Regions from separate parts of the Magnetospirillum sp. 15-1 genome, predicted to be linked through region 3. Evidence: riboswitches for the same ligand, from Rfam matches in the RefSeq annotation. Region 3 holds a riboswitch; each other region holds the start of a gene.
The links. A riboswitch is a leader RNA that binds a small molecule or an ion and turns the genes downstream of it on or off. The one in region 3 is predicted to bind cobalamin.
Positions count from the first base shown of each region.

Region 1: another riboswitch for cobalamin. It lies ahead of cbpA (modified peptide precursor CbpA); the one in region 3 lies ahead of CP958_RS23685 (energy-coupling factor ABC transporter permease).
Region 2: another riboswitch for cobalamin. It lies ahead of CP958_RS02575 (carbohydrate porin); the one in region 3 lies ahead of CP958_RS23685 (energy-coupling factor ABC transporter permease).

Region 1 is NZ_FXXN01000013.1:47,944-58,489, forward strand. It holds gene CP958_RS01640 (hypothetical protein) at 1-217, opposite strand, end outside; gene CP958_RS01645 (gamma carbonic anhydrase family protein) at 238-756, opposite strand; gene argC (N-acetyl-gamma-glutamyl-phosphate reductase) at 765-1,808, opposite strand; cobalamin riboswitch at 1,925-2,055, shown strand; gene cbpA (modified peptide precursor CbpA) at 2,162-2,278, shown strand; gene cbpB (peptide-modifying radical SAM enzyme CbpB) at 2,275-3,654, shown strand; gene CP958_RS01665 (hypothetical protein) at 3,702-4,844, opposite strand; gene CP958_RS01670 (hypothetical protein) at 4,841-5,308, opposite strand; gene CP958_RS01675 (hypothetical protein) at 5,305-6,711, opposite strand; gene CP958_RS01680 (penicillin-binding protein activator LpoB) at 6,722-7,351, opposite strand; gene CP958_RS01685 (GGDEF domain-containing response regulator) at 7,534-8,856, shown strand; one part of gene CP958_RS01690 (IS630 family transposase) at 8,952-9,290, shown strand; one part of gene CP958_RS01690 (IS630 family transposase) at 9,292-9,897, shown strand; gene CP958_RS01695 (hypothetical protein) at 9,910-10,266, opposite strand.
Region 2 is NZ_FXXN01000015.1:57,728-68,273, forward strand. It holds gene CP958_RS02545 (HD-GYP domain-containing protein) at 1-797, opposite strand, end outside; gene CP958_RS02550 (alpha/beta fold hydrolase) at 859-1,629, opposite strand; gene CP958_RS02555 (PilZ domain-containing protein) at 1,629-1,973, opposite strand; gene CP958_RS02560 (hypothetical protein) at 2,291-2,476, shown strand; tRNA gene CP958_RS02565 (tRNA-Arg) at 2,507-2,583, opposite strand; gene CP958_RS02570 (ETC complex I subunit) at 2,623-2,931, opposite strand; gene CP958_RS02575 (carbohydrate porin) at 3,055-4,428, opposite strand; cobalamin riboswitch at 4,497-4,746, opposite strand; gene CP958_RS02580 (helix-turn-helix domain-containing protein) at 4,826-6,598, shown strand; gene CP958_RS02585 (response regulator transcription factor) at 6,989-7,732, shown strand; gene CP958_RS02590 (hybrid sensor histidine kinase/response regulator) at 7,736-9,127, shown strand; gene CP958_RS02595 (SiaB family protein kinase) at 9,133-9,684, shown strand; gene CP958_RS02600 (DUF1987 domain-containing protein) at 9,692-10,075, shown strand; gene CP958_RS02605 (ATP-binding protein) at 10,068-10,546, shown strand, end outside.
Region 3 is NZ_FXXN01000028.1:496,484-507,029, reverse strand. It holds gene CP958_RS23705 (lipid-binding SYLF domain-containing protein) at 1-547, shown strand, start outside; gene CP958_RS23700 (hypothetical protein) at 548-907, opposite strand; gene CP958_RS23695 (stimulus-sensing domain-containing protein) at 983-2,611, opposite strand; gene CP958_RS23690 (response regulator transcription factor) at 2,621-3,319, opposite strand; cobalamin riboswitch at 3,408-3,634, shown strand; gene CP958_RS23685 (energy-coupling factor ABC transporter permease) at 3,724-4,374, shown strand; gene CP958_RS23680 (energy-coupling factor ABC transporter substrate-binding protein) at 4,371-4,643, shown strand; gene cbiQ (cobalt ECF transporter T component CbiQ) at 4,640-5,374, shown strand; gene CP958_RS23670 (ATP-binding cassette domain-containing protein) at 5,371-6,165, shown strand; gene CP958_RS23665 (rhodanese-like domain-containing protein) at 6,193-6,630, shown strand; gene CP958_RS23660 (bifunctional aldolase/short-chain dehydrogenase) at 6,865-8,904, opposite strand; gene CP958_RS23655 (hypothetical protein) at 8,999-9,199, opposite strand; gene CP958_RS23650 (M23 family metallopeptidase) at 9,275-10,126, opposite strand; gene CP958_RS23645 (hypothetical protein) at 10,098-10,546, opposite strand, start outside.

The DNA of each region.
Region 1 (10,546 bases), on a different contig from region 3:
TGGTCTGGTACTGGCCGTCATCCTCGGCCAGCAGGCCTTCCAGGGCCAGGGTGAAGGAATCATCCACCAGGGACGAGGAGCCCGCCTCGGCGGGCAGGACGATCTCCTCCTCCTCGGCGGCGGCGGACCGTCCCCCCATCAGCCGTCCGAAGGCGGCCAGCGGCCGGGCCAGCGTGGTCATCAGACCGCCCTTGGAGCGTTTGTCCTTTTTCGCCATGCCGCCGCCTCCTCCGAGGCTTAGGGTTTGAAGTACTTGGCCGCCAGTTCCACATACTTCCCGGCCGAGACCGGGAAGAAGGCGATTTCCTCGTCGCTGAGGCGGCGCAGCATCCTGGCCGGATTGCCGCCCCACAACTCGCCCCTCTGGACGCGCTTGCCCGGCGTCACCACCGCGCCCGCCGCCACCATGGCGCCCGATTCCACCACCACGCCGTCCAGCACCACGGCGCCCATGCCGACGAAGCAGGCGTCTTCCAGGGTGCAGGCGTGCAGGATGGCGCCGTGGCCGATGGTGATGTCCGAACCGATATAGGTGCCCAGCTTGCCGCCGGTGACGTGGACGACGGTGCCGTCCTGGATGTTGGTGCGCTCGCCGATGCGAATCTCGTGCACGTCGCCGCGGATGACGCAGTTGAACCACACCGAGGTGCCGGCGCCGATCACCGTGTCGCCGATCACCACGGCATTGGGGGCGACGAACACGTCGGGGGCGATGGTCGGGCTGACGCCCTGAAAGGGAAGGATATTACCGCTCATCGCTGTCCTCACGGGAACATGGGTTGCTGTTCGAGCGCCAAGGTCTCGGGCAGGCCGAACATCAGGTTCATGTTCTGCAGCGCCTGACCGGACGCGCCCTTGACCAGATTGTCGATCACCGAGGTGATGATGATCCGTCCGGGGACCCGGTCGTCGAACACGTTGATCACGCAGTGGTTGGAGCCGCGCACATGCCGCGTGTGGGGCACCACGCCCTCGGGCGCCAGCCGCACGAAGGGCTCGCCCTCATAGGCCTTGGCCAGCCGGGTGCGCAGGTCGGCGGCCTTGGCGCCGCCCCTGGTCTTGACATAGATGGTCGACAGCATGCCCCGGCTCATGGGGATCAGGTGGGGGGTGAAGCTGACCAGCACCGGGGTGCCCGCCGCTTGCGCCAGTCCCTGCTCGATCTCCGGCGCGTGCCGGTGGCTGGCGACGCCATAGGCGTGCATGCCCTCGGTCACCTCGGTGTAGAGATTGGCCTCCTTGGCGGCGCGCCCGGCGCCCGACACGCCCGACTTGGCGTCGATGACGATGTCGGCGGCCTCGATCAGCCCGGCCTCGAGCAGCGGGATCAGCGGCAACTGGACCGACGTGGGATAGCAGCCGGGATTGGCCACCAGCCGCGCCTTGGCCACCTTGTCGCGAGCCAGTTCGGTCAGGCCGTAGACCGCCTGCTTCTGCAATTCGGGAGCCCGGTGCTCGTGGCCGTACCACTGAGCATAGGTGTCCACGTCGAACAGCCGGAAGTCGGCCGACAGATCGACGATCCTGACCGAGGCGGGCAGGGCGGCGATCACCTCCTGGGTGGTGCCGTGAGGCAGGCAGCAGAACACCGCGTCCACGGCCTTGAAGTCCACCTGATCGATGGCGACCAGATCGGGAAGCTTCAGGCCGCCCAGATGGGGAAAGACCGATTCCATGGACTGGCCGGCCTTGCGGTCCCCGGTCATCACCTTGATCTTGAAGGCCGGATGCAGCGCCAGCAGGCGCACAAGCTCGGCGCCGGTATAGCCGCTGGCTCCCAGGATGGCGACGGAAACGTCCTTCATGATGACCCTACTTCCTTGAACATGGGGAGCGGACGATAGCAGGCCATTTTCCGGGCGACAACCGCGCGAACTTGACGTCTCCATTGCGGCATTGTAGAGCCATGTTCGTCCTGCATCCCGGAACACGGTGAAATTCCGTGGCGGTCCCGCCGCTGTAATCGGGGACACGGACCACGGGGCCTTCGGGCCCAGCCACTGGCGAAACGCCGGGAAGGCGTGGTTTCCGTGGCTGATCCGAGAGCCAGAAGACCTGTAGGACATGGTTGAACGAGGGGCGAAATCCGATGGTAAAGGGTTTCGGCGAAGGCGCATCCGCGTCTTGGCCGTTAGCCCCTTTGGCATACGAAGGAATCGCCATGACCAAGACTGAAAGCAAGCCCCGTCCCACCGTCATCGCCAGCCGCAAGACCTGCGATGCCGAGGGCACCGGCCTGTCCCATTACGTCCTGATGGACAAGCAGGTGAAGCGGTGACTCTGGCGGCCCCCATCCTTGGGGGCCGTCTTCCCGACGGCCTCCAGCGGTTCGAGATCGGCCATGCCGACTACACCGCCCTGATCGACGCGGACAACGCCTTCTGGGCTCTGGTGCGCAAGGACGAGATGGAAACCGTCCTCGACGACGGCGCGCTGGAACGCGACTGGCGGGCCAAGCGCGAGGATTTCGCCCGCGAAATGGACATGCTGCGCTTCCACCTGAAGCCCTCGGCGGTCTATTTCAACCCGACGGAACGCTGCAACCTGGATTGCTCGTACTGCTACATCCCGCAGACCATGCGGCGCACCGGCGAGCATATGAGCCGCGATAAGCTGCTGGAAGCCATGGCCCGGCTGGACGAATATTTCGCCCGCACCGTGCCCGAGGGCCGCAAGCCGCAGATCATCTTCCACGGCGCCGAGCCACTGCTCAACCGTGACGCCATGTTCGAGGCCATCGACACCTATTCCGACCGCTTTCGCTTCGGGGTGCAGACCAACGCCACCCTGCTGGACGACCGGGCGGTGGAGTTCCTGACCTCGCGGGGCTGCGGCATCGGCCTGTCGCTCGACGCTCCCGTCGCCGAGGTGGCCGACCGTTCCCGCAAGCGCTGGACCGGCGACGGCGTGTTCAACTCCACGGTGGATGCCATCCGCCGCCTCAAGGGCTATGCCGGCTTCAATGTCATCTGCACCATGAATCGCGAGAATCTGGGGCAGTTGACCGACATGGTGGAATTCCTCCATGCCGAGGAGGTTCCGGCCTGCATGCTCAACGTCGTCCGCTGCACCCAGCCGGGCGGACAGGGGGCGTGGGCCGAGGACGAGGCGGTTTCCAAGGCCTATCTGGCGGCGCTCGACCGCACCCATCAGCTTTACCGGGAAACCGGCCGCAAGCTGGTGGTGGCCAATTTCGTCAACATCCTGATCTCCATCCTGGCACCCACCGCCCGGCGGCTGATGTGCGACATCTCGCCCTGCGGCGGCGGTCGCTCGTTCTTCGCCCTGGCGCCCGACGGCTCGCTGTTCCCGTGCTCGGAGTTCATCGGCCTGCCGGCCTTCGCCGGCGGCAATCTGTTCACCGACAAGGTGGAGGACGTGCTGGAAAGCCCGGCCTTCAAGCTGGTGACGGGCCGCAAGGTCGAGGACATCAAGGCCTGCTCCACCTGTCCGGTACGGCATTTCTGCGGCTCGCCCTGTCCGGCCGAGGCGCACGAGGCCAATGGCGGCATGGAGCAGATCGGCGCCTATTGCGGCTTCTATCTGGATCAGGCCCAGTACGCCTTCCGCCTGATCGCCGACGGCATCGCCGAGGACTATATGTGGGACGGCTGGGACGACGGCACCGAAACCGCCTTCGCCTTCGGCTGCTAGACGCAAGTCCCCCTCTCCCGTCCGCCAGGAGAGGGGGACTGTTTATTTTACTCCCGTGTCGGCTTGGGCATGGGCGGTTCTTCCCCCGCCGGTCCTGCCTCCACCTTGGTCGCCTTTTCCGGGGCGGGCAGGGGCTTGGCCTCCACGTCGGGCAGCGGTACGGCGCTCTGGTTGGGCACCGGCTTGGCGGCCGGACCGGCGGGCTGGGCCGGAGCGAGGGGCGTCGGCATCGTCGGGTCGGTCCTGGTGGCCGGCATGGCTCCGCCCTCCAGGCGCGGCAGCATGGCGCTCATCACGTTGGTGGCGAGGTTGTGGGCGATGACCGCCAGCTTGGGCGGCTTGCGCTTGCGCTCGAAGCCGCTGGAGGTGGCCTTGTAGCGCTGGTCGGCGCGTTCGGGGCCGAAGCTGTCGTCATCCTCGTCGGGCAGGTCGAAGCCGCGTGCCGACGCCGTCGTCTTGTCGGTCTTCTGCCATTCTTTCAGCGAGCGGCTGTTGACCACCGCCAGGATGCGTCCCGACTTGACGTCGAGGATGCGGGCGCGCAACTCGTAGCCGGTGCTCGACTGGGTGGAATCGGCCACCAGCACCTCGACCATCACATCGGCCATGGTCTGCATGGCCATGACCTCCACCGTCTTGGGATCGATCTCCTCGGCGCCGGCTCCCATGATGCGGGTGATCATGGTGCGGTCGACCACGCTGGCGTCGGCCTGCAGGAAGGGGGCAAGGAAGCCGTCCTGGAATTCCCATTCCCAGGTCTCGCCGCGCGCCGGGCGCTCGGCCGGATCGCCGGCGCGGCGTTGGGTCTCGGTGACGCTCTGGCGACCGCCCGACTGCTTGAGGGTGAGGTCGCCCTCGGTGGAGTTGCGGCTCTTGTCGGCGGTGACGGTGCGGGTCTCGGAATACCACTGGGCCAGGGTATCCGACAGTTGCCGGTTCCACCAGAAGGCCAGGCGCGGCCGGCCGCCCTGAGTATAGGCGTCCTTGAAGCGCGCGATGACGTCTTCCTGGGGCTTGAACGGGTTGGGCCTGACCGCGGCCGCGTCGAGCGCCTCGCCGCCGTCGCGGACGGGGGGCGCCACCTTGGCCGGCGGCTGGTAGGGCGGCACCTTGGCGCCGACGGTCTGGGCCTCGGCCATGACCGGGACCAGCAGGGCGAGGGCCGAAACGGCCAGCAGGCGCGTGATCATTTGCCTTCCCTCATCTCGATCATGTAGCCGTCCACGGTCTTGTCGCCCAGCGACAGCTCGCGGTAGGTGTTGGAGGTGCGCGGCGCGAATTGCATCCGGCGCCAGGCGCTGACCGGCTCGGACGCCGCTCCGTCGGCGGCGTAGAACTGGGTCCGGGCCTCGGCGGATTGCGGGAAGTCGGTGCAGTTGACCACCTGGGCCACCACCTCCACCGTCCCCGTCTCGGTGCGCCGTGCGGCGATGGAGCGCACGTAGAGCTTCCGGATGATGTTGGGGTCGGTGATGTTCACCGAGTTCATGGGCATTTCCTTCAAGGGCGATTTCTCGTCCTCGACCATGGCGGGTCCGGCCACCAGATCGCGCTGGCTGGCGACGCGGGACATGTCGCAATGGGGGGCCGGGTCCAGGGAGGCGCAGCCGCCGAGCAGCAGCAGGCCGAAGGCGGGAACGAGCAGGCGCTTCATGGCGATGACTCCTTGGACTTGGTATTCGTGTCCGCCGCAGGGGCTTTCGCTTCCTGTGGCGCGGGTCTGGCTTCCACGGCGGGAATGACGATGGGCGAGGCCATCACGTCGGGGGGAACGCTGTTGGGGGCGCGGGGATTGCGCGGAACGGCCGAGCCGTGCCGTGCCCAGACCAGACCGCACTTGCCGGCACGCCGGATGGGGACGTCCACCGTTTCCAGCGACGAGCCGCCCGGCGACTGGAACGCCACGGACAGCGTGGTGACCTTGTCGGGCAGGGCCAGGGTCAGGCCCTGGACCCGGTCGGAAAGATTGTCCCAATAGCGGGTGTCCGCCTGGGACTCGATGGAGTGGGCGAACAGCTTGGACAGCCCGCCGATCACCGCGAGGCCGGCCCCCACCATGGCGGCGCCGGCCTGGGTCCGCTCGCGGGCTTCGCGCTGCTCCTTGGTCTCGCGCCGCCGGGGGCCGCTCTCGGTCGCCACCTTGGCGGCCAGCACCGCGCCGACCAGGGCGACGTTGCCCACCGTATCGGCGGTGTCCTTGAAGTCGGCCTTGCCTTCCAGGATGGAATCGAACGGCCGGCCGCCCCGGGTCGAGGCCTGACGGAAGATGTCCTCCAGCAGGACGGCATTGGCGTCGGCAGGGTCCTTGGGGTGGTCGGGATCGGGCCAACTGATGCGGGCCGTCTCGGTGCTGCCGCTGCGCTTGATCCTGAGGCGCGGCCCGTCGGAAATCTTGACCGGGGCGGTGCCGGTCTCCACCAGCACCAGTACATTGTCCTTGTCGCGGGGCAGGGGGGCATCCTTGTTGATGGCGCGGAACTCCTTGAAGTCCTCGGCGGCCAGGGACGTGTTGCCCGAGCAATGGGCGGCCCAGCCCTGCAGGAACGGCATCAGGGCGAAATCGGCGCGGTACTGCTCCTCCTCGGCGAAGGCATCCTGCAGCAGGCCGCCCTTGAAGCTGGCCCGCGCATTCTCGTAATCGCCGGCCTTCATGTACAGCAGGCCGCGATAGTAATAGGCCATGACCCGTTCGTAGGGCTCGCCCTTGAAGTCCTTGATGGCTTCCTTGACCCACAGGCCGCGCGCCCGGCGGGCCTCCTCGTTGTCGGCGTAGACGGCCTCGATGCCCGACAGCGCGTCGTCGAGCAACTGTTCGGCCAGGCGGTCGTGGCCCAGGGCAAAGCTGGCCAGCCCCAGGCGCATGTCGTTGAGCACCCGGTTGCGGTCACCCTGGGCCTGGGCGATGAAGAAATGGCGGCGCAGCTCGGTCGGCTTGTCGTCCAGATAGGCGTGGACCACCGACGGCGCCGGGCTGGTCTCCTGCTCGCGCGTGGTCACGCAGCCCGACACCAGTCCGGCGATGATCAAGCTGCTCAACCAGAAAGGCCGGGCGGCCATGGGGGTGATCCTAGCGATAGATGATGTCGTCCTGGGCGGCCTTGGCGAACTCGTAGATGCCGCTCCAGACGATTTCCGAGGTCTCCAGGTCGACCATCTCGAAGACGATCTGGTTGTAGCGCTGCATCATGCCGCTCTTGGGGTCGCGGGAATCCAGCGAGGTGATGCGGCCGCCCAGGCGATAATCGCCGCCCTTGGGGGCGCGGGCATTGGGCAGGGTGGCTTTGTCCACCACGCCCTGGCGCTTCAGTTCGCGTTCCTTGGTCACCATGTCGGCGTAGTTGCGTCCGACGAACTGCATGCGGCCGGCGGCGGCGCGGTTGAGGCCGACCCGCAGCCGGTCGGTGATGGAGTTCTTGTTCAGGCGCGACGAGCTCTCGTTGTAGAAGTACTCGGAATCGATGATGACGCTGGGCGGCACCTGGGCATTGGCCAGCCGGGGCTGGGACAGCATGTCGCGCATCATCTGATCGGTCATGCCGATGACGTCCTGGGACTCGATGCCGACGCCCTTGACCGGCCCGACGCTGCCGGGATCGATGTAGACGCTGGGGCTTCCGGCGGTGTTGTCCACGCTCTGGCAGGCGGAAAGGGCCAGTCCGGCGAACAGGACGGAAGCAAGGGCGGGCAGGCGGCGCATGGCGGAAGTCCTTAAAGGCTCAGGGAACCGTTGAATAGAATCACGCGGAATTGGGGCGATGATATGGCATTCATGGATACCACGCATCACGCTTTCGTAAACCGGCGCGGGCAGCTAGTATTGTCGGAACGGACCCGAGAGAGTCCGATGCTCGAGGGGATGGCCTTACCTTGTCGGAAACCATGTTCGCACTGCTGGTCGAGGATTCGCCGACCCAGGCCCTGTTGACTCTCGCCGAACTCGAAAAGCTTCCCAACGTCAAGGTCGACCACGCCGTCTCCCTGGCCTCGGCGCTGGAATTCATCCAGCGCAAGCGCTACCACGTGATCTTCCTCGACCTGACCCTGCCGGATTCGGTGGGGGACGAGACGGTGCGCCGCTTCTGCGGCGCCGCGCCGGAGCTGGCGGTGGTGGTGCTCACCAACCACGATGACGACCAGCAGGCGCTGATGGCGCTGGAACAGGGCGCCCAGGATTACCTGCTCAAGGCCAAGCTCGACGCCGCCTCCCTGTCGCGGTCGTTCCGCTATGCCATTCACAGGAAGCGCGCCGAGATCCTGGTGCGCGAGGCCCGCGACGCGGCGCTGGAGGCCAATCGTCAGCTGGAACGCCGCATGCGGCAGATCGACTGCATGTACGGCGTGTCGCGCATCCTGGAATCGCCCGAGCTGCCGTTGCAGGTGGCGCTGGAGCAGGTGGTGGGCAGGGCGCCCTCGGCCTGGCTCAAGCCGGAAACCATTTGTGTCCGCCTCAGTTGCCTGCCCGGCCTGCTGCCCAGCGGCATCGTCCAGACGCCCGGCTTCGTGGAGACGGCCTATCGCCTGGAGGCTCAGGTCTTCGCCGGCAGCCGTCCGGCGGGGCGCATCGAGATATGCTGGACCGAGACGCCGCCCGCCGAGGGTGACGAGGCCTTCTCCACCTCCGAGCGGGAACTGGTGCGCGAATTGGCCCGCCGGGTCGGGCTGGCGTTGGAGCGGGCCTGCGTCCAGAAGGAACTGGTGCAACTGGCCACCACGGATTTCCTTACCGAAGCCTACAATCGGCGCTACTTCATGCAGAGCACGGCGGCGGAAATCCAGCGGGCCGGCCGTTACGGCCGCCCCATGTCGCTGCTGATGATCGATCTGGACCATTTCAAGCACATCAACGATGCGCGCGGCCATGCCGCCGGCGACGAGGCGCTGAAGGCCTTCGTGGTCATGGCCCGCGATCTGCTGCGCGATCAGGACATCATCGGACGCATGGGCGGCGAGGAATTCGCCATCGCCCTGCCCGAAACCGCACTGAACCCCGCCCTGGTGGTGGCCGAGCGCCTGCGTATCCGCCTGGCCGGGCTGCAGGTGCCGGTGAGCGGCGGCGAGCCCCTCACCATGAGCGCCAGCTTCGGCGTCGCCGAGTGCAAGGTGGGGGCGGGCGAGGGGCTGGAAGCCTGCCTGGGCCGCGCCGACGCCGCCCTTTACCGTGCCAAGGCCATGGGCCGCAACCGGGTGGAACCCGCCGAGTAGCTAGAGTCAGTCTGAGTTAAGCGGAATCGGAATTGGGATTCCCCTGGGGCCGAGAATGTGATTCAAACTGCTGGCTGGATAGGAGGCCAGCAGCAATGGCAGGACCTCTTTCGCTAGACCTTCGGCAGCGGATAGCCGCAGCCTTGAATTCAGGCGAGACGACACGCTCGGCAGCGAAGCGCTTTGGGGTTTCGGTGGCTACGGCGGTTCGGATCGGCCAGAAGTGGCGATCCGGGCGCGGTCTTCAGCCCGGCAAGATGGGCGGGCATCGCCGCCCACTTCTGAGCGGAGAGACCGCCGATTGGATACAATCCCGGCTGGCCGAGAAGAAGGACCTGACCATGCGGGCCCTGACGGCGGAACTGGCCGAGCGGGGGATTGTCGTCACCCACGACACCGTCTGGCGCTTCGTCCGTGGTTTGGGCTTGAGCTTCAAAAAAAACGCTGATGGCCAAGGAACAGGATGGGCCGAGGGTAGCGCGGCTGCGCCATCGCTGGAAAACCCATCAACACAAGCTTGATCCCTCGCGCCTGGTCTTTATCGATGAGACCTGGGTCAAGACCAACATGACGCGCCTACACGGGTGGTGTCCTCGAGGAGAAACCCTGCTCGCCAAGGTTCCTCACGGCCACTGGAAAACCCTGACCTTCCTGGCGGGCCTGCGCCATGACCGGATCATCGCTCCCCTGGTCCTCGACGGCCCCATCAATGGGGCGACCTTCACCGCCTGGGTGGAGCAATCCTTGGCACCGGCCCTGGAACCCGGTGACGTCGTCATCCTCGATAATCTGGGAAGCCACAAAGGAAAGTCGGCACGCCAAGCCATCCGCAAGGCCGGTGCCCATCTGCTTTTCCTGCCGCCCTACAGTCCCGACCTCAACCCGATCGAGATGATGTTCGCCAAACTCAAAACACTCGTCCGCAAAGCCGAAGAGCGGACCATCGAAACAACATGGAGGAGAGTCGGCAAGCTCCTGGAGGCATTCGCTCCGCAGGAGTGCGCCGCCTATCTTCGCCATGCAGGGTATGCTTCAATCTAAGTCAGACAGACTCTAGGGCTGCGGCGCGTCGGCCAGCCAGCCGATGGCTTCCTGGAGGTCCTTGCCCCAGATGCCCCAGGCCAGCAGGGCCGGGAACTTCTCGCCGTCCACATCGGGCCGATAGACATCAAGGGCGATCCGCACGCCATCGCGAACCGGAACCATGATGTCTTTCTCGACCTTGACGTCGTAAACGGGCCTGGTGATATCCGTCTTGACGATCTGGGGATAGCCGTCGAACAGGACGCCGTCTACCTTGGTGCCGAAGGGAACCGGATGAGGAGCCGGTTTCAGTCCCTTAATCTGAACCTGGGCTTCATCTCCCGAATAGACACTCTGGCCGGCAATGGCTGATTTCTCGCCTTTCATGGGGGGGCTTCCTTTAGTGATGACTCGGCTAGGAGAGTTTAATTCTTGATGGGGGGATGATACGGGCCGTTGTCCTGGAGTCTCCCCCTCGTCATGGGGGGCTGAGCCTAGCCGTTTTGCCCTATCCCCCCTTCGTCGGGGGGGGCGTGCGTATGGGCGTGGCGCCTGTTGGTTCTCCTACGCTAAGCTGTTGGGAAGGCAAACAATTATTGTGCGCCGCACAATCCTGGGCAAGGGGAGAGGCGTCCGAATGACCGAACGCGACGCCGTCGAGTGGGCC
Region 2 (10,546 bases), on a different contig from region 3:
CAATCCGAGCCGGGCAGGCGCTGGGCCAGCACCACGTCGCGCCCGCCGCCGGGATGCTGCATCTGCATGGGGCTGGCGTCGTCGGCGGCCAGCCCGAACGCCTCGCGCACCTCGTCGTCCACATTGGCACCGCCGTGCCGCCGAGGAAAGAACACCTCGGCCGCCGCCGCGCCGCCGCGGCCGAGGATGATTTCGCCGGTCTGGCCCAGGGCCTCCACGTCGGCGGCCATGGCGTGCAGCCCCTCGGCGTCGAACAGCAGCAGGTCGTGCCCCTCGCGGGTGCCGTCCCGTCCCAGGACCGGCGCCGAGGCCAGCAACACCCAGCGCCCCCCCACCATGGCCGGCGCCCCCAACGCGGGCGGCTCGCCGGAATCAGGCGTCCACAGTTCGGGCGGAATGGCCTTGCCCACCGAGACCAGGGGCCGGAAGTCCCGCCCCAGCCGGGTGATGCCCAGCATCTCGCGCGACAGCTTCATGGAATCGACCAGCTTGTCGGCGGTGAAGGCCCGAAGCTCGTCGGCGGTCATGGCGCCCCGGTTATGGGCGGCCAGGGCATCGCGGATGACGCTGCGGCTGGTTACCTGCCGGGCCAGATCGCCGGCGCGGGCCACGTTCTCCCGCAATGTCGCCACCTGCAGGTCGAGGCCGTGGTCGAAGGACTTGTCCGCCGCCTCGGCCATCTGGCGATGCAGGGGAATGATCGAGGCGAACGCCACGCCCAACCCCACCATGGCCATGGCCAGTACCGCATAGACGATGATATTGCGCTGCAGTTTGACAGCGTCGATGACCTGCACTCGAACCGACCTCCACCCTGGAATTTGACTTTTATCAAATCAACGCGGGGGGCCGCAATGGCTACAGGAAAGACCCGACGGCCGCCATGAAGCCCGATGGGTTGTCGGCATGGACCCAATGGCCGGCGCCGGCAACCTCGACGGTGGCGGCGCGGGGGAACAGTTCGGCGATCACGTCCTCGTGGGCCGGACGGATGTAGTCCGAGGTCTCGCCGGCCACGAACAGGGTCGGCCCGTCGTAACGGGTGCCCTCGGGGAAGCGGGGAAAGGCCAGGATGTCGTCCATGTGGGCGCCCAGCACCGCCAGATTGGGCCGCCAGCGATAGCCGCCCGCTCCGCCTTCCAGGTTCTGCATCAGGAAGGCCCGCACGCCCCGGTCGGGAATGGCGGCTGCCAGGGCGGCGTCCACCTCGCCGCGCGAGGTGACTTCGGCCAGCGCTACTCCGCGCATGGCCTTGATGTAGGGAGCGAAGGTATGGCTGTAGGATACCGGCGCGATATCCACCACCACCAGCCGCTCCACCATCTCGGGACAGGTCAGCGCCAGGGTCATGGCCGCCTTGCCGCCCATGGAATGGCCCATCACCGCCGCCCGGCCGCCCAGATGCTCGATCACGGCGGCCACCTCGCGGGCCATGAAGGGATAGTCCATGATCTCGGTCCACGGGCTGGCGCCGTGGTTGGGCAGGTCCAGCGCCAGAACCCGGCGGGTCTCGCCCAGGCTCTTGACCACCGCCCCCCAGTTGCGGGCCGAGCCCAGCAATCCGTGCAGGATCAGCAACGGTATCCCGTCCGGGGCATCGGCTCCGGCTTCGATGGCGTTGAGCTTCATCAGTGCCTGAACAGGTGGGACCGGCCGACCAGCAGGCGGCCGATATGGCGCCCCACCACCTTCATCAGCGAGAAGGTGGGGCGGACGAACTCCACCGCCACCCAGTCGGGTCCGAGGGCGCGTACCATGGCCACGCCCTTGGCCAGGGGATTGGGGTCCTCGTAGGCCGAGCGCAGTTCGAAGGTGAAGCGGTAGCCGTGATTGAGCAGGCCGGGCGGTCGCCGGAATTTCAGCCCGCCGATGGAGATGTCGACGACCTCGACCAGGATGCCGTCGAACAGCATGAACAGGCCCTCGCCCTCGTGGCGATCATCGATGCGGCGGTCGTTGCTGGCGGACTTCACGAATGCTTCCCCTCGCGGGTGGACGACGAACCAGTCTATCAGGGCACGCCGCCCGGCGCATCCATCCTGTTGGCCGCCCCTGCTCCTCCGATAATGGCACGGAGAATACCCCCGGAGAAATACCAATATCAAAAGTATGGTATTAAGCCCTTGGTAGATTTCAATTTTACGGAGTTTACGAATCTCATACCAACACTGGGGACTCTCCTTCCAATGCACGCCCAAGGAGCGTTATTGGAATTGCTATAATTCAGCCACTTCGAATTCTCCGGCAATGCCGGCGAAGCAACATAAAGACCTGAGAGTGGGGAAACGCCATGACCGAACAGCTCAACTCCGTCACCGTGACGTCGTCGCATACGCTGCTGAAGGCGGCCTTGGAGGATCTGGAGCGGGCGGTGCCGCACTCACGCCCCGGCGACAAGGTATCGCTGGTCGCCAATCAGTGGCAGGACACCTTCATCATGACGGCCCGCTACGGCTGGCTGCGGATGCCCCACTGACGCGGCCCGCGCGCCGTCGGCAACAGGCGATGGCGCGCCCTGCTGGGCTCGAACCAGCGACCTGCCGCTTAGAAGGCGGCTGCTCTATCCAACTGAGCTAAGGGCGCCCGTCGTCGCCAGATGGGCCCGGCGGAATTGGGGCCGCTTTAGAAGCGGCCGAATTCCAGCTTGTCGAAACGGAAATTGTCGGCGTAATTCTTGGGCTTCTGCAGACGGGCGTTCTCGGTGGCCACCGTGTAGTCCATGCCCTTCTTCTTGGCGAAGGCCACGGCCTCTTCCATGGTGGCGAACTTGACGCGGACCTGCGAGGTGGTGTCGGTCGAGCCCAGCCAGCCCATCAGGTTGTCGGGCTGCTTCGGAGCGGCGGGCTCGTATTCCAGGACCCAGGACTTGGCGTTGCCGTTCCGGCCGGATTGCATGGCGGTCTTGGCCGGGCGATAGATGCGGACCTGCATCAAAGTCTCTCCTGCTCGTCATAAGTCCTGGTACGGGCGGGACCGTTTTAAATCAAGGGGTTGGCACCCATCGTACGGTTCCGCCCGCAAGGTATAATCGACGCCTGGGGAATCCGCAAGAACCTACAGCTTGAACACGGTCCTCAGGCCGATCACCGTGGCATCGGGGATGGTCTTGGACGAGTTCTCGGGCAGGGTGGCGGTACCGCCCGGATGGACCACGTACTGGACGTCCGGCACCACGGTCATCCAGGGGGTCACCTGGTAGCGGTAGGTCAGTTCGACGACCGCCTCGTAATCATGGTCGGGAGCGGTGGCGGTGCCCAAACGCCTGGCATCGGCGTCACGGGCGGCCAGGGCCGAACTCATCCGGCCGAAGGCGAAGCCCATGGCGGCGACGTCGTCGTCGCGACCTTCGAACGGTCCCTTGTAGCTGAGGCCGGTATCGAAATAGAACGGCATCTGGTTGCGGTCGTCGGGCAGGCCGGTGACCCGCAAAAAGGCCGACAGGCCCAGATCCTCGGTTCCCGCCTCGCGGTAGAGCATGCCTTCGGCGATGCCGTAGACGGCCCAGTTGCCGCGATGAGTCTTGGCGGCACCGGCCGAACCGTCGCCCAGCGATACCCCGGCCAGATCATAGCGCTGGTCGGTGGCGCGGCCGTTATAGTACCAGCCGCCCAGCTTGAACATGGCCGGCAGCCCCGCCGCACCCTTATCCTGATTGAGGCCGTACTGCACCTCGCCCATCCACACCGGCGGCTGATCGACGGTGTAGTCGACGCCGCTGCGGTTGCGCTTCTGGGCGTCGCCGCCGGCATTGGTGCCGGGGGCCACGTTGCCGGTGAACAGACCGGCCAGCAGCGCCAGTTCGCCGGTCGGCTGGACCTTGAGCCGAGTGCCCAGATTGGAGATGGGATAGCCGCCGCCGCCGCTCTGCATGTTGGCGGCGAAGGCGCCGGGCCAGCCGAAGGCGGAGTTGATCAGGTTGGTGGCCACCACGGAGTTGAAGAATTCCTCCTGCATGGGCAGTTGGCCGAAGCGCAGCGACACCATGTCGTCCAGCGCGCTCTGCTGCAGCCACAGAGAGAACAGCCGGGTCGAGGGCGCCGCCTCGATGTCGCGGACCGGGATCAGGTTGCCGATGAAATTGGCCGACAACTGGCGGCCCTGGATGTGCAGGCCGGTGACGTGGAAGGTGCCGCCCTTCCAACCCACGGCCTGCTCCAGATCGGCATCCACGTCCACCTGGAGCAAGGCGTCGGCCACGGCGCGGCGCCTGATGCCGCCTGACGGATTACCCAGCATCTCGGCGGTGTAGGCGGCGTTCACCTTGACGCCCTTCTCGGCCAGATCGGAGCGCAAGCCGCCCCAATCGCCGGTCAGGGTATCGCGCTCCCAGAAGCCCTTGGGCGCCTCGGTCTCGGCCCGCGAAGCGGCGAAAGGCAGGCACACCCCGACGGCCACGGCCAGTCCGGTGACGAAAAATCCAGTCTTCATGTCAAAATCCACCCTCAAATAAGCGGCGCAGGTCCACCCACCTCCGGGACACCCCGCCCGGGGAAGCGCGCGCACGCGACGATGATGGCAGGTCTCCTGGCTCGCGGGTCAAAGGAGCCTGCCCCAGCCTTCCCGGTTCGATACGGCCCCCCGGTGGACGTCGGGGCCGAAACCAGTGGCCTTCTCGGCGGGCAGCTCCTCTCCGCCTACAGTTGCGGGGGCAGCCGCGGGTTCCAGGCGACAAGCCCTTGACCGCGTTCCCTTTTCACCTCGGGTCGCCCGTGGGCGGCCGTCGGAACCATCTGGCCGAAGATGTACCCGCGCCTGTGTCCTAATGCAAGTTGGACCTCTGCCCAGGCCTGGGTTAGAGTTCGCGCCCAATGGAGATACCCCTGGGGTGAGACGGACGGATATGGCCGAGGCCGATTCGCATTTGCCACCGGCTTCCGATATGGATGAAGACACGGCACCGCCGCCGCCGGCCGAGGGCGGCTGGCTCACGGTCAGCGAGTCCGTGACGCGCCCGCAATCCGGCGGCGGACTGCTTGCTCCGCTGGTGCGGGGATTGGGCCGGCTGGCCGCCAGTTGGCGCTATCTGGCCGAGCCGGCCGAACGCCATGCCCTGCTGCAATATGCGCGCGGCGGCCTGTCCCGCGTGGCGCAATCGTTCCATCGCTCCCCCATGACCGCCAGCATGGAGGCGGGGGAACCGCCGGTCGTGCTGCCCTCCGCCATGTCCGAGCCCGATGCGGTGCCGCCGTTCGATCCGGAAGCGGCGCTGGCCCGCCTGCGCTCGGCCCTGCGCCAGTTGCCGGAAAAGGGCGAGGTGGTGGTCCCCGGCAACCTTCAATCCCTCGACCGCCTGCTGGGCGACCCGCCGCCGGCCATGGATTTCGAGGCGGCCGATCTGCTGCACGATTGCTTTCCGCGCGGCACCCGCCATTCCGGCAACCGGGTGCTGCTGGCGGTGGCCCGCAACCTGACCCGCAATTTCGGCCGCCCCGGCCGCCTGCCCATGACCAGCGGCAAGGCCTGGACCATGCTCGCTCCGGCGGTCTTCGCCGACCAGATGGCGGCCCAACTGGCCGAGATCAGCGACTTCATCCTGACCTGGCAGGCCCAGGAAAAGAGCTTCCTGATCCTGGAATTCGCCGAGGTGGAGCTGATCGAATATCTGTTCGAGCATCTGCACCCCCGGCGCCACGGCGTCCTGCTGATCAAGGTGATGGAGTTCAAGGTGCTGTCCACCCGCCGCGCCGGGCTGCTGCGCCGTATTCCGGCGCGGGTCAGGCGCTTCGTCCAGCACACGGCGGGGGCCGATCCCTCGGTGCCGCTGACCTATGCCCGGGATTCCGCCATCCTGCTGGAGCTGATCGAGCGGCGGGTGGGCTTCCGGCCGGTGACCGAAGCCGCCGCCGCCGCCCGCGCCGAGGTGGAGAAGATTCTCGCCCGCCTCTCTCCCCCGTCCCCGGAGCCGGGAGCGTCACCGCCGCTCGCCCCGCCGCCGGCCAAATCCGATCTCGAGCAGATCATGCAGACGCTGGGGGCGCCCCCCGCCCCCGCCGCCCCCACGCCGGCTCCGCGGGAGATGCCGGACCGCATTTCCGCCACCTCGCCGCCCGTACTGCCGGTTCAGGCGGTCTCGGTCGCCGCGCCACCCCGCCCCGCCGCCCCACCCCGCCCCGCCGCCCTGCCGGTACCGGCGGTTCCGCTCCGCAAGCGCTTCGGCAACCGGCAGAAGACCGAGGCGGTGATGCGGGTGCTGGCCGGGGAAAGCCGCGAGCAGGTGGCCGCCACCTGCGGCGCGACGCCGGAGATGCTGGACGGATGGCTGGAATCCTTCCTCAGCGGCGGAAGCTCGGCCCTGGCTCCCAAGGCTCCGGCACGGGCCAGGCCGCGCCAGGCCCGGACCAAGACGGCGGCGGTGGAGTCCGCCTCCCTCGACGACCTCAAGAGCAAGCTGCACGCCCTGCTCCAGACGGTCGAGGTCCTCAGCACCCAGATCCAGGCCCTGCCGCCGGAGCCGGTGGCGGCCCCGCCCGCCGCTCTGCCGCCGCCCGCCCCGCCGCAAAATGCCGCCGCTCCGGCCGAGACTCCGCCCGGCTTCCCCGCCGAGGACCCCAATCCGCCGCCCCGGCCGAAGCGCAGCCGCAAATCCCCGCGGCGGTGAGATACCGTGGAAATCAAAGCCAATAATTGACACGCCTCGTCACGCCACGCCTTTTGGGTGGCGTCGGAATATAGGAAGACGATCCGCGCCGTTCCATCCTCTCCGCCTCGACGGCCGGATCACCCGGCGATAAGTCGGATCGGATGATCGATTCGGGAGGATATTCCCGTAAGGACTATATGCCTTACGGCTATATCGCGCCGGCTCCATGACGAAACATGACGGAGATCACAGACAGCCAAAGCGGCAGACTGCCTTGCTTCCATTGAAGCAAGGGGGTGTACTGCCCTCCGGCGCGAAACAACGCGTCACATAGTGCGACGACTTGTTATTGTACGTAACTCGGTGTTTATGATTTCCCTGTCGTAATTATTCTGGAGGCTTGACCCCATGGCGCGGATCGCGGTGGTCGAGGACGAAGCTCCTCTTCGGGCGGATCTGGTCGAGTACCTTTCGGCGTGCGGGCACGATGTGATCGGCTGCGGCGACGGCAAGGAGCTTGACCGCGCCCTGGATGAACGTCCCGTCGAAATCATCATTCTCGACATCAACCTGCCGGGAGAGGGGGGATTCTCCATCGCCGGCCGGCTTCGTTCCCATTCCGACATCGGCATCATCATGCTGACGGCGCGCGGCCTGAACGTGGACCGCGTGGTCGGTCTGGAGGTGGGGGCCGACGTCTACATGGTCAAGCCGGTGGAACTGCGCGAACTGGAAGCCCAGGTCCGCACCCTGGCCCGGCGCATGCGCGTCTCCCAGCCCGCCCTGCAGCACGAATCCCGCCCGGCCCCCGAGGCACCGCCGCCGCCATCCGCCGCGCCGGCGGTTCCCACCGAGTGGATCTACGACCAGTTGACCTGGACGCTGATCGCTCCCGACGGCAAATCCATCAAGCTGACCGGCAACGAGCGGGTCTTCGTCTCGCTGCTGGTGACCCGACCGGGTGAGCCGGTGTCGCGCGACGAGATCTTCCGGGCTCTGGGCAAGCGCGGCTGGGACCCGGCCGACCGCTCGGTGGATTCCATGGTCCGCCGCCTGCGGGCCAAGGGCGACCAGGCCTTCGGCCATCCGCTGCCCATCGAGTCGGTCCACAGCGTCGGCTATGCCTTCGCCGCGCCGGTCGGCCTGCGGTAATCCATGGCGGGACCGCGCAAACTTGCGTTAAAGCCGCGCGGCACCCCCTCCGCCCCCGCCTCCTCGGCCCCGCCGTGGCCCATCCTGATCGTCGACGACGACGAACAGGTTCTGCAGATGACCCGGGTCATTCTGCGCGACCTGTCGTATCTGGGGCGGCCGTTCAAGTGCATCGAGGCGGCCTCGGCCGCCGAGGCCGCCGCCATCCTCGACCTGCAGCCCGAAATTCCGGTGGTGCTGCTGGACGTGGTGATGGAGACCCCCGATGCCGGCCTGCGCCTGGTCCGCCACATCCGCGAGGAGCTGGGCAACCGCACCGTCCGCATCATCCTGCGCACCGGCCAGCCCGGCGACGCCCCCGAGCGCGACGTGGTGCTGGCCTACGATATCAACGACTACAAGAGCAAGGCGGAGCTGACCGCCCAGAAGATGTTCACCGCCCTGGTGGGCGCGCTGCGCGCCTGGGGCGACATCACCACCATCCAGCGCCTCGCCGCCGAACTGTCCGATCTCAACGCCTCGCTGGAGCGCAAGGTGGAGGACCGCACGGCGGAACTGCGCGAAAGCAACGAGGCCCTGGCCCGCTCCAAGACCCGCACCGAGACGGCGCTGATGCGCGAGACCGAGGCCAAGGGGCAACTGCGCCAATTCCTCTCCATGGTCAGCCACGAGTTCCGCACCCCGCTGGCCATCATCGATTCCTCGGCCCAGATGCTGCGTATCCGGGTCGAAAAGAGCGATCCCGGCGGCGTGGCCCGCCTGGACACCATCCGGGGCGGCGTGCAGCGGCTGTTGGGCCTGATCGACACCTGTCTGGCCGACGAGCAGTTGGACAGCGGCCGCATCGTGCTGCACGAGAAGTCCTTCGACATCGGCCCGATGATCGAGGTGACCCTGTCCCATTACCGGGTGGCGTCGCCCACCCACCTGTACCGTGCGGAGGCGGCTCCCGGCCTGACCGTGTGGGGCGACCCCGGCATGATCGCCCTGGTGATCAACAATCTGGTGGGCAACGCGGTGAAGTACTCCCCGGCCGGTTCCCAGGTCAGGGTCGAGGCCGCCTCCGACGGCGCCGACGTGGCCATCAGCGTCACCGACCAGGGCATGGGCATCCCGTCCGAGGACCTGCCAAACATCTTCGAGCGCTTCCACCGCGCCGCCAATTCCAAGGGCATCCCCGGCTCGGGGATCGGCCTGCACATGGTGCGCCAGATCGTCGAGATGCATGGCGGCACGGTGACGGTGGAAAGCCGGCTGAAGACGGGTTCGCGCTTCACCGTGCGCCTGCGCCCGTCGCCCGGCGCGGGAGCCGAGGGAATCGACCCGGTACAAGACGGCTTGAGCGCCCCCGCCCCCGATGATACCGTCGACGCTCTTGGTGAAGGCAACAGGTAGCCGGCATGCTTGCGAAACAGTACCGATCGTTCAAGCACGACCTCGACCAGCGCGGCATCATCTTCTCGTTCTCGGGCTATCTGTCCGAGGAGATCCTGTATTCCCTGGGCAACGCGCTGCGCCAGAAGATGACGCTGGAGGATGCCAACGTCACCACGGTGAAGAAGGTGTTCTCGGTCTTCGTCGAGCAAGCCCAGAACATCATCCGCTATTCGGCCGAGAAGCTGTCGGGGGACAAGGGGCAATCCATCGAGCTGTCGTCGGGCATGGTGACCATCGGCACCGAGAACGACCGGTTCTTCATCGTCTGCGCCAACGTGGTGATGGCCGCGGACGAGCCCCGGCTGCGGGAACGGCTGGAACGGCTGCGCTCCATGGATCGCGAGGCCATCAAGGCCTACTACAAGGAGCAATTGCGCGAGGCGCCCGAGGAGCAGAGCAAGGGCGCCACCATCGGCCTGATCGAGATCGCCCGGCGCGCCAGCGCACCCATCGAGTTCGATTTCGACCCCATCGATGACCAGAAGTTCTTCTTCTGCATGAAGGTCTCCATCTGAGGTGCTTATGGACAATTTGACGATCGCGGCCACCGAACGCTCGCCTGCGGTGGATTTCGATTTCGCCGCCGGGCGCCTCAGCCTGAAGGGCGAGTCCTATCCCGAGGATGCGTCGGCCGTGTTCGGCCCCATCTTCTCGGCCCTGGAGGCCTTTCTGGGCTCGGCCAAGGGCCGCGACGTGGCGTTCGACTTCGACCTGACCTATTTCAACAGCTCCAGCGCCAAGGCGCTGATGAACATGTTCCAGATGCTCGACCAGGCGGCGGAAGCCGGTTGCCGCATCACCGTCAACTGGGCCTACGCCCCCGACGACGACACCATGAAGGAGTTCGGCGAGGATTTCGCCGAAGACCTGAACCACGTCGCCTTCAACCTGGTCAGCGTTGAGTAGCTTCAACCTCTTCGACGCCGAGGAAAAAAGCCTCGAACAGGCCGAAGACCTGCGCCGGAGGCTGGAGCAGGCCCCCGAGCCGGTGCGCGACGGCATCGCCACGCTGATCGAGGCCTACAGCCGCAGCGTCCGCGAGCAGCGCCGTCTGGTCCGCGTCTCGGACCGCCTGCAGGCCCAGCTCGCCTCGGTCAACCAGGAACTGGGCAAGCGCAAGGCCGAGGCCGAGGATGCCCTGGAAACCCTGAAGGCCGCCCAGGAATCCCTGGTCCAGGCGGAAAAGCTCGCCTCGCTGGGCGCCCTGGTGGGCGGCGTCGCCCACGAGATCAACACCCCCGTGGGGATCGCCCTGTCCTGCGCCTCCCATCTGGCCGATTCCACCGCCTCCATGCGCAAGCTGTTCGAGGCCGACGACATCTCGGTCGAGGATTTCGAGCGCTTCATGGACACGGTCAAGGACACCACCGGCCTGAT
Region 3 (10,546 bases):
CGGCGACCCCAATTTCAGTTCGCAGATGGGCAACCTGCTCGGCCGGGCGCGGGCCGTGCTGGTGGTTCCCGATCTGGTCAAGGGCGGCTTCATCCTGGGTGCCCAGTACGGCACCGGCGTATTGCTGGCCCGCGACGGGTCGGGGCGCTGGAGCGGTCCGGCCTTCTACTCCATCGCGGCGGGCAGCGTCGGGCTGCAGATCGGCCTGCAGGACGCCGAGGCGGTCTACATCATCATGAACGAGGGCGGCCTCAAGGCGGTGGTGGAGAACCAGTTCAAGGCCGGCGCCGAGGCCGGCGTGGCGGTGGTGGTGGTGGGCGCGGGCGCCTCGGCCAATACCACCACCAACGTGGGCGCCGATATCTATGCCTTCTCGCGCGCCGTCGGCCTTTATGGCGGCGCCACCCTGGACGGGGCAGGCATCCTGCCCCGCCATTCGTGGAATTCCGCCTATTACGGCGGCAATCCGACGCCGGAGGATATTCTGTTCAGCCGAACGGTGGATTCCCGGCAGGCGGACCGGTTGAGGGACATCCTGTCGCGCTGATCAGCGCTCCTGGCGTTCGCGACGATCCTCGCGGCGGTCGCGGCGGTCGTCCTTGAGATCCTTGCGGTCCTCGCGGCGCTCGCGCTTGTCCTCATGCATTTCCTTGCGGTCCTTGCGCAGTTCGGCGCGGTCCTTGGCGACGGCGTCCTTGTCGCCGTCCTTCCTGTCCTTGCGCAGTTCGTTGCGATCGTGGACCGCTTCCTTGCGGTCCTGGCCGATCTCGCGGTTGTCGCGGCGCATCTCGCGGTGATCCTGCCGCATTTCCCGATTGTCCCTGGGCATATCGCCTTGCTGGGCGGCGGCGGGCAGGGCGGACAGCAGGGGCAGGGCGGCAAGGACGGCGATCAGAGTCTTGTTCATGAGCGTGTGCTCCCCAAAAACGTGATGACGTATCAGGCCACCGGAATGCGGCGGAATAAAGGTGGTGCGCTCGCTTCAGTCCGACGCGGGCAGGCTCACCTCGAATCGGGCTCCGCCCCCCGTCGGGCCGTCGGCCTCGCGGTTCTCGGCGCGGATGGTGCCGCCATGGGCCTCGACGATCTGGCGCGAGATGGACAGGCCCAGGCCGGAATGGGTGCCGAACTTCTCGCCCTCGGGCCGCTCCGAGTAGAAACGCTCGAAGATGGCGTCCAGTTTGTTGGGCGGTATGCCCGGCCCCTGATCCTCGACGGTCAGCACGATGCGTCCGCCGTCCCGCCGGGCGGCAAGACGGATCAGGCCGCCCTCCGGGCTGAACGACACGGCGTTGGCGATCAGGTTGCGCAGTACCTGGACCAGACGCGATTCGATGCCTTGGACCGCCAGGGCGTCGCCCCCGGGCCGCTCCACCTCGAAGCGCAGGCCCCGGTCCTCGCAGGTGCCGCGATAGATCTCGGCCATGGTGTCGAGCATGGCGTCCAGGGTCACCGGCCCGGTCTCGGCCCGGCTCATCTCGGCGTCGATGCGCGACGCGTCCGAGATGTCGCTGATCAGCCGGTCCAGGCGCCCGACGTCGTCCAGCACGATGGCCATCAGGCGGGCGCGTTTTTCCGGGTCCTCGATGCGCGCCGCCGTCTCGACGGCCGAGCGGAGCGAGGTCAGCGGGTTCTTGATCTCGTGGGCCACGTCGGCGGCGAAGGCCTCGATGGCGTCCATGCGCCGCCACAGGGCCTCGGTCATCTCCTTCAGGGCCACGGACAGCTCGCCGATCTCGTCCTTGCGCCGCGACAGGTCGGGAATGGCGTGGACGCGGCCCTGACCGTGGCGGACCCGCTCGGCGGCCAGGGCCAGCCGGCGGATGGGCCGGGCGATGGTGCCGGCCATGTAGAGCGACACGCCGATGGTCAGCGCCAGCGACACGGCGAAGGCCTGCAGGATGGCGATGCGCACCTGGAACAGCGAGCGGGCGATGTTGGTGCCGTCGGCGGTGATCAAGAGGGCGCCCACCACCTGCTTGTAGCGCTGGACCGGCACCGCCACCGACAGCATCAGGGCGCCGCTCTTGCGCGACCGCACCGCCCAGGCGGGCCGTCCGGCCATGGCGCTCATCACCTCCTCGAAATCGTCGGCCCGCGCGTTGGGATGCTCGCGGTAGAGCGGCAGGGTCTCGTCCCTGGGCATCCATCGCGCCCAGCGGTCCCACTGCCGCGCCAGCCGGTCGGCCCAGTGGGGCGGGGTGGGCGGCGGCAGTTCCTCGATGTAGATGGAGCCCTTGGCGCCGCCTACCACGCGGGAATCGGCGGCCAGTTCGCCCACCGCCCCGAACAGCCGGGCGCGGAACTTGGCCGGCTCGGACAGGCGGCGCACCATCTGCTGCGCCATGTCGGGATTGATCTCGAAGAAGCCCATCTCTTCCTCGAACACCGCGCCCTCGCCGATGGCGCCGGCCACCATCTCGGCCTGGGTGCCCAGCCCGTCCAGTTCGGCGCGGATCAGCCCCTGCTTGTAGCGGTCGAGATACATGACGCCCGCCACCAGCACGATGGGCGCCAGCAGGTTGACCGCCAGGATGCGCCGGGTGAGCGGCGAGGCGAGCAGCCGCCAGCGGGGCAGGCGCCGCCGGGAAGGCCCAGGCTCACTCGTCATGACAGCGACTCACTCGTCACGATAACGATAGCCGACGCCGTACAGGGTCTCGATCTGGGCGAACTCGTCGTCCACCTCGCGGAACTTCTTGCGCAGCCGTTTGATGTGGCTGTCGATGGTGCGGTCGTCCACGTAGATGGACTCGCCATAGGCGGCATCGATCAACTGGTCGCGGTTCTTGACGTGGCCGGGGCGCATGGCCAGGGATTTCAGCAGCAGGAACTCGGTGACGGTGAGGTCGACCGCCTTTCCCTTCCAGGTGCAGATGTGCCGGCCGGGGTCGAGCACCAGCAGCCCGCGCACCAGGGTCTCGCCGCCCCCCTCGTCCGGTCCGGCGGCGTTGGCCTCCAGCCGGCGGATCAGGGTGCGGATACGCTCGATCAGCAGCTTCTGCGAAAAGGGCTTCTTGATGTAGTCGTCGGCGCCCATGCGCAGGCCGAGCAACTCGTCGATCTCGTCATCCTTGGAGGTGAGGAAGATCACCGGGATGGCCGATTGCTTGCGCAGGCGCTGCAGCAGCTCCATGCCGTCCATGCGCGGCATCTTGATGTCGAGCACGGCCAGGTCGGCCGGCTGGCTGGTCAGGCCGCGTAGCGCCTCGGCGCCGTCGGTATAGGTGCGCACCTTGAAGCCCTCGGCCTCCAGCGCCATCGAGACCGAGGTCAGGATGTTACGGTCGTCGTCGACCAGGGCGATGGTATGGGACACGGGAAACCTCCTCAAACAGGCCAGGGCCATAATCTAGCAGGCCCAAATCCACCAGTCCCGGAATGGTTTGCATCCCGATCATGGCGAAATTATAGTGCCCGGCGATGGTTCCCCGTGGCCGGCGACGGCACGGGGTGAAAATGGGAACGCGGTGCGCCCCTCGAAAAGAGGGTCAAATCCGTGACTGCCCCCGCAACTGTAGGCGGAGAGGTTCCGGCCGTTAGAGACGCCACTGGCCCGAAAATGGGCTGGGAAGGCTATGCCGGACCCAACGACCCGCGAGTCAGGAGACCTGCCATCATCGAGAGTCGCTTGCGAGCCCGTTCGGCCGGGGTGTGCCGTCGGGTCAGTTTTCCGTTTCGCGGCGACGAGTGAAGTCTCTCGACGAACGGAGTCTGTTCATCATGCATATCATGGAAGGTTTTCTTCCCGCCGGGCACGCATTGGCCTGGACCTGCGTTTCCACCCCCTTCGTGGTGCTGGGTGCGCGCTCGCTGAAGCGCATCGTGGCCGAACGGCCCGAGGCGCGGCTCGACATCGCGGCGTCGGCCGGTTTCACCTTCGTGCTGTCGGCGCTCAAGCTGCCCAGCGTCACCGGCTCGTGCTCGCACCCCACCGGCACGGCGCTGGGCGCCATGCAGTTCGGTCCCGGCATCATGGCGGTGATCGGCGCCATCGTGCTGCTGTTCCAGGCCTTGCTGCTCGCCCATGGCGGGCTGTCGACCATGGGGGCCAACGTCTTCTCCATGGCCATCGCCGGGCCGTGGGTGGCCTATGGCGTCTGGCGCCTCGCCGGGCGGCTCGGCGTTCCGGTCGCGGTGGCGGTGTTCCTCTCGGCGTTTCTGGGCGATCTCGCCACCTATGTGGTCACCTCGTTCCAACTGGCCCTGGCCTTTCCCGATGCCGAGACCGGCTTTGCCGGCGCCTTCGCCAAGTTCGGCGGCATCTTCGCCATCACGCAAGCGCCCCTGGCGGTGGCCGAGGGACTGGTCACCGTGGTGGTGATGAACGCCCTCGCCGGCCGCCGCATGCGGATCGAAGGAGCCAAGGCATGAGCGCGCGCACCAATTCCCTGCTGCTGGGCACCGCCCTGCTGATCGTCGCCGCTCCGCTGATCCTCAACCCGGCCGGCCAGTTCGGCGGCACCGACGACGCGGCCAGCGAGGTGGTGACCTCGTCCCATCCCGCCTACGAGAAGTGGACCGGGCCGTTCTGGCAGCCTTCCAAGGAGATCGAGGGGCTGCTGTTCGCGGTCCAGGCCGCCTTCGGAGCCGGTCTGCTGGGCTACGTCATCGGACGGCGGCACGGTCGTTCCAGCAAATGAGTCTCGCCATTGACCGCCTGTCCCAGGCGGGGCCGTGGCGAAAGCGGGCGCCGTCGGAAAAGGCGGCGCTCGCCCTCGGCCTGCTGGTCCTGGCCCTGATCCTGCCGCCCTGGCCGGGCGGGGCGCTGGTGCTGGGCGCCGTCTGGGGCCTGGCCCTGGGCGGGGCGCGGCTGCCCGCCGGCGACTGGCTGCGTCTCAACGCCCTGCCGCTGGGCTTCGTGCTGACCGGTGCCGCCACCTTGGCCGTGGAGGTGGATTCACACGGCCTGCATCTGGCCGCCGACCAGGGCCGCCGCGCCGCCCTGGTGGTACTGCGCGCCGCTTCCGCCGCCTCGGCCCTGCTGCTGCTGGCCGCCACCACCCCGGCTCCCGATCTGGTGCGCGGCCTGCGCCGTATCGGCCTGCCGGCCGAGATCGCCGAGATCATGCTGCTCACCTGGCATTTCCTGTTCCTGCTGCTGGACCAGGCGACGGCCATCCGCACCGCCCAGGAGGCGCGTCTCGGCTGGTTCGGGCCGCGGCGGCAGGTGCGCTCCCTCGGCCTGCTGATCGCCCAGTTGCTGCCGCGCGCCATGGAACGGGCAAGGCGTCTGGAGACGGGACTGGCGGCACGGGGCTTCGACGGCTCGCTGCCCATGATTTCCACCGCGCGCCCGGCCTCGGGACCGGCCCTGGCGCTGATTCTGGGCGGTCACGCCCTGCTGGCGGGGGTGAGCCTGTGGCTGGGATGATTCTCGAGGCCAGGGGCCTCTGCTATGCCTATCCCGGCGGCGTCGCCGCCCTGGCCGGTCTCGATCTCGCGGTGGAGCGGGGGCGGCGGCTGGCGGTGCTGGGACCCAACGGGGCGGGCAAGACCACCTTGCTGCTCCACCTGAACGGCACGCTGAAGCCGGCCGCCGGCACCGTGCTGCTGGGAGGCGAGGCCATAGGGTATTCGCGGGCGGCGCTGACCGGCTGGCGCCGCCGGGTCGGGCTGGTGCTGCAGGAGCCCGACGACCAGTTGTTCGCCGCCACGGTGGCCGAGGACGTGTCGTTCGGGCCGCTCAATCTCGGCCTGTCCGAGGCGGAGGCCCGCCGGCGGGTGAACGCGGCGCTGGAGGCCCTGGGCATCGCCGAACTGGCCGGGCGCGCCACTCATATGCTGTCCTTCGGCCAGAAGAAGCGGGTGGCCATCGCCGGGGCCCTGGCCATGGAACCGGAGGTGCTGCTGCTGGACGAACCCCTGGCCGGTCTCGACCACCAGGGGGGCAAACGCCTGCTGGCGGCGCTCGATCGTCTCGCCCAGGCGGGGGCCACCCTGGTGTTCACCACCCACGAGGTCGATCTGGCCTATGGCTTCGCCGACCGGGTGGCGCTGTTCCAGGGGGGGCGGGTGATCGCCCAGGGTGAGGCCGCCCAGGTGCTGGCCGACCGCGACTCGCTGGCCGCCTGCGGATTGGAGCCGCCGCTGCTGCTGGAACTGGGGGTGCGGACCCGCCAGGAGGCGCTGGCCTTGATGGCGGCCCGGCAGAGGGTGTATTAGAAATGCCTCAATAAGCAAAAGGCGGATATGATGCGTTCCCTGATGATGGCGATGGCGGCTTGGCTGGTGATGGCGGGGACCGCCCTGGCGGCGGAGATCAAGACCATTTCGGCTCCCGACGCGCTGCAGGCGGTGAAGAAGGGTGACGTGGTCCTGGTCGACATCCGCCAGCCCGAGGAATGGAAGCAGACCGGGGTGCCCGAGGGCGCCAGGCTGATTCCCATGCGCCATCCCGACGGCGGCGCCGGTTTCATCCGCGACCTGCTGGCCACCACCAACGGCGACCGCAATGCCCCCATCGCCCTGATCTGCCGCACCGGAAACCGCTCGGGGGCCACCGCCAAAGCGCTGTCCGAGGCCGGCTTCACCCGCATCCTCGACGTCTCCGAGGGCATGGGCGGTTCGGGCGCCGGGCCGGGCTGGATCAAGCGCGACCTGCCCGTGGTGCGTTGTCCGACGTGCTGAGACCTCCCGGCTTTCCTGCCATCCCGAGCGGTTGTTGATGGGGATCTCTTCAGTATCCCAACGGCCAAATTCACCACGAAGGCACCGAGGCATGAAGGAGCACGAAGAAAAGAGAAGAAAAATTTATTTTCTTCTCTTTTCTTCGTGCCTCTGCGCCTTCGTGGTTCGGCGGCCCAAGCCGTTTCCCTCAAAGACCGGGTGGTCGGCTACACAGGAGGATGACAAGGTCACCGACTACCGCAGCGACGCCTCGATGTTGCCGCCGTCCACGGTGAGGGTGCAGGCGGTGACCTTGGAGGCCTTGGCCAGCCACAGGAAGGCGTCGGCCACGTCCTCGGCGGTGACCTCGCGGCCCAGCAGGTTGCCGCCCATGTAATCCTGTTCGGTCAGGCCGCGCGCCGACGAACGGCTCTTGATCATCTCGTCGGTGAGCAGGCCCGAGCGGATGCGGTCGGCGTTGACCGCATTGGAGCGGATGCCGTCCTTGCCGTGGTCCAGCGCGTACTGCTTCATCAGGAACATGGTGGCGGCCTTGGGCAAGCCATAAGGGCCGAAATTCTTGCCCGGATTGACCGCCTGCTTGGAGGCGTTGAACAGCAGGGCGCCGCCGGTGCCCTGGGCCTTGAAGATGCGCACGGCGTTCTGGGCGACGCTCTGGTGGCCGAAGAAATTCAGTTCGAACGAGGTCCTGAGAGTGGCGTCGTCCACCTCGCCCACCGCGCCCTGCCAGGCGGCGCCGGCATTGCTGACCACCACGTCCAGCCCACCGAAACGCTCGGCCACCTTGTCGAAGGCGGCGCGGACCGAGGCCGCGTCGGTGACGTCGCAGGCCAGGCCGATGGCCTTGCCGCCGCACGCCTTGGCGGCCTTGGCGGCGGCTTCCGGGTCGCGGTCGAGCACCGCCACCTCGGCGCCGTCGCGCGCGAAGGCCTTGGCGGTGGCGGCGCCGATGCCCGATCCGCCGCCGGTGACCACCACCACCTGACGGGCCAGGGGCTTCTCGGCGGCCTTGCCCAGCTTGGCCTGTTCCAGCGACCAGTATTCCAGGTCGAACAGATCGGCCTCGCCCACCGGCTCGAAGCGGCCGATGGCCTCGGCGTCGGTGATGCTCTCCACCGTGTTGACGGCGATGTCGGCGGCGATGCCGGCATCCTTGGCCGAGGCGCCGACGCCGAACAGGCCGAGGCCCGGTACCAGGGCGACGCAGGGCTTGGGGTCGAGCTCGGTCTTGATGCCGCCCAGGCGCTGGTTGTTGCGGCTGAAATAGGCGTGGTACTTGGCCTCGAAGGCGTCGATGGCCGCCTTGGCGCCCTCGGCCCACTCCGCCAGTTTGCCGGCCTGCGGCGCGGGCAGCACCACCGGCCAGTTCTTGGTGCGGATGGTGTGGTCGGGGGTGACCACGCCCTGCTGGGAGTAGCGGCCGACCTCGGCGCCGTCCACATAGGCGCGGATGGCGGACGAGGTGCGGAAATCCAGCACCCGGCGCCGGGAGCCATTGGCCAGCAGGCCGCGCAGGATGGGCGCCACCTCGGCCAGGAGGGCGGGGTCCTTGGGCAGGTCCTTGGCGGCGGCCAGGGGCTTGCGGCCCTTCTCCAGCCGTTGCTCGGCCAGGGTCACCATCTCGATCATCCGCTCGTAGGCGGTCCGGGCGTCGTCTCCGAAGGTGAAGATGCCGTGCTTGACCAGGATCAGGCCTTCCACCGATGGGTCCTGCTCGTAGATTTCGGCCGCCTTCCTGGCCAGGGCGAAGCCCGGCATGATGTAGGGCACGTAGCCCATGCGCCTGCCATAGACCTCACGCGCCAGGGCCTCGCCGTCGGGCTGGTCCACCAGGGACAGCACGGCGGTGGAATGGGTGTGGTCGATGAACTTGTGGGGCAGGAAGCCGTGCAGCAGCGTCTCCACCGACGGGTTGGGCGACGACGAGTTCATCAGGTTGCCGCGCTGGTAATCCACCATGTCCTCGTCGGACAGGCGTTCCAGCTTGCGCAGCTTCAGAAGGGGAGCGAGGCGTACGGCGGGCAGGCCGGCCGGCTCGATGTCGCCCATGTCCCAGCCCGAGCCCTTGACGCACAGCACCTCGACCGCCTCGCCCAGCAGGTCGGTGACCGTGGTCTTGCAACTGGTGTTGCCGCCGCCGTGCAGTACCAGCCGGGGGTCGCCGCCCAGCAGACGGGTGGTGTAGACCCTCAGGGCCAGGTCGCGGTTGACGCCCTCGGACGCATAGCGCGCGACGAAGGACTCGGCATCGGTATCGGACCACAGGGATTTCATGGCGACCTCGGAACGGCGCGAGAGCGGGAGGCGGGATTATTACGCCATGTTCCGGGGGCAGGGAAGGGGAAGGCTGGGAAAGAAGGGGGGAGACCTAGGCGACCCGGGCGGCCGGGATGGAGTTCCGGCGGCGCAGGCGCTGGATCAACTCCAGCGACGAGCGCGCCATGGCGACGGTGACGGCCATGTAGAGATCGGGATGCTCCAGAATCACCAGAGCCTCGCCTTCCAACTGATCCAGAATGTCGTCGCCAAGGGTGTCGTTTTCACCGATGGCGGCCAAGCGCGCATGCATGGCGCCCCCACAGATCCTATCCATAAGGAGCATCTATCATACGAAGGAGTAAGAAATCTACCTCCTAGTTGCATCTCATATACTGACGTATATGTTGTGGAGAGTGTTTTCCACCGCCTCGGGGTCGAGGCGCACTTCCAGCCAGGACATGCCCCAATGCAGATGGGGGCCGGTCGCCAGACCGGTGGCGCCGACGGCGCCGATCCGCTCGCCCTTGCGCACCACGGTTCCGGCGGCCACGTCGAGGCGCGACAGATGGCCGTAGCTGGAGATCAGGCCCAGCCCGTGATCGATCATCACGGTGCGCCCGGTCAGGAACAGGTCGGGGGCCGCCAGCACCACCGTGCCGTCGGCGGCGGCAAAGACCGGGGCGCCGGCCGGCGCCGCGATATCCAGGCCGGAATGAGGCGCGCCGCCGATGCCGTTATAGACCCGCTGGCTGCCGAACACGCCCGAGACCGTTCCTTCGGCGGGGCGAACAAGCCCGTCGCCGCCGAGGATTCGGCAGTCCAGGGTGACGTGGTCGCGGATGGCGCGGACCATGGCGGTCTCGGCCTTCAGCCGGGCCAGCGAGGCAGCGTCGGGCTCGGTCTTCTCGCGCGGCAGGCCCTCGATGCGCTGGACCGGCCAATCATGGCGCGACACCGCCAGGGCGCGGTTTTCCTCGCTTCCGTCGGGCAGGGTGATCCGCAATTCGGCGGTACGGGCGGCATCGCGTCCGAAGCCCAGCAGGAAGCGCCCCTGCGCGTCCACCGGCACGGCACGGCCGTCCAGGCTGATCCGGGCGCCGGGCTCGGTGCCGCCGACCATCAATCCGCCCTGCTCGGCGTGGCCGGACAGGCTGGTCCCCGCCGTGGCGGCGCCGATCCATGACAGGGATGCCAGCAGGACCAGGGCCTTACTTAGGCGCCCACATGAGCGTGGCATCGCTGCTCCCGTCCTTGTTGCACAATTCGGTGATGATGGCCGACGATACCCGGGAAGGGGTGATGCCGTTGACGCTGAGCAGACCCTTCTTGACCAGCTTCATGCCCGAGGCCGAGCAGATGCGGGTCGGGACGCGCTCGGCGATCACCACCGGCACGCCGTTCATGGAGGTGACCCGGATGGCGCCGCCGAAGATATGGGACGGCGGGGCGTTGCCCTGGCTGGATTCGATCATCTGGGCGACGAAGCGGTCGGTTTCGCTGCCGGTATTCTCGGCCGGGGCCTGCGACCGGCTCCACAGGATGTAGCCGCCCACCGTGAGGATCAGGGCGACCAGCGCCGCGCCGGCGATCAGCAGGCCGCGTCCTTCCGCCTTTTCCTCCTCCTCGTCGCGATGGTGGTGGGGGTGGAACTTGCCGT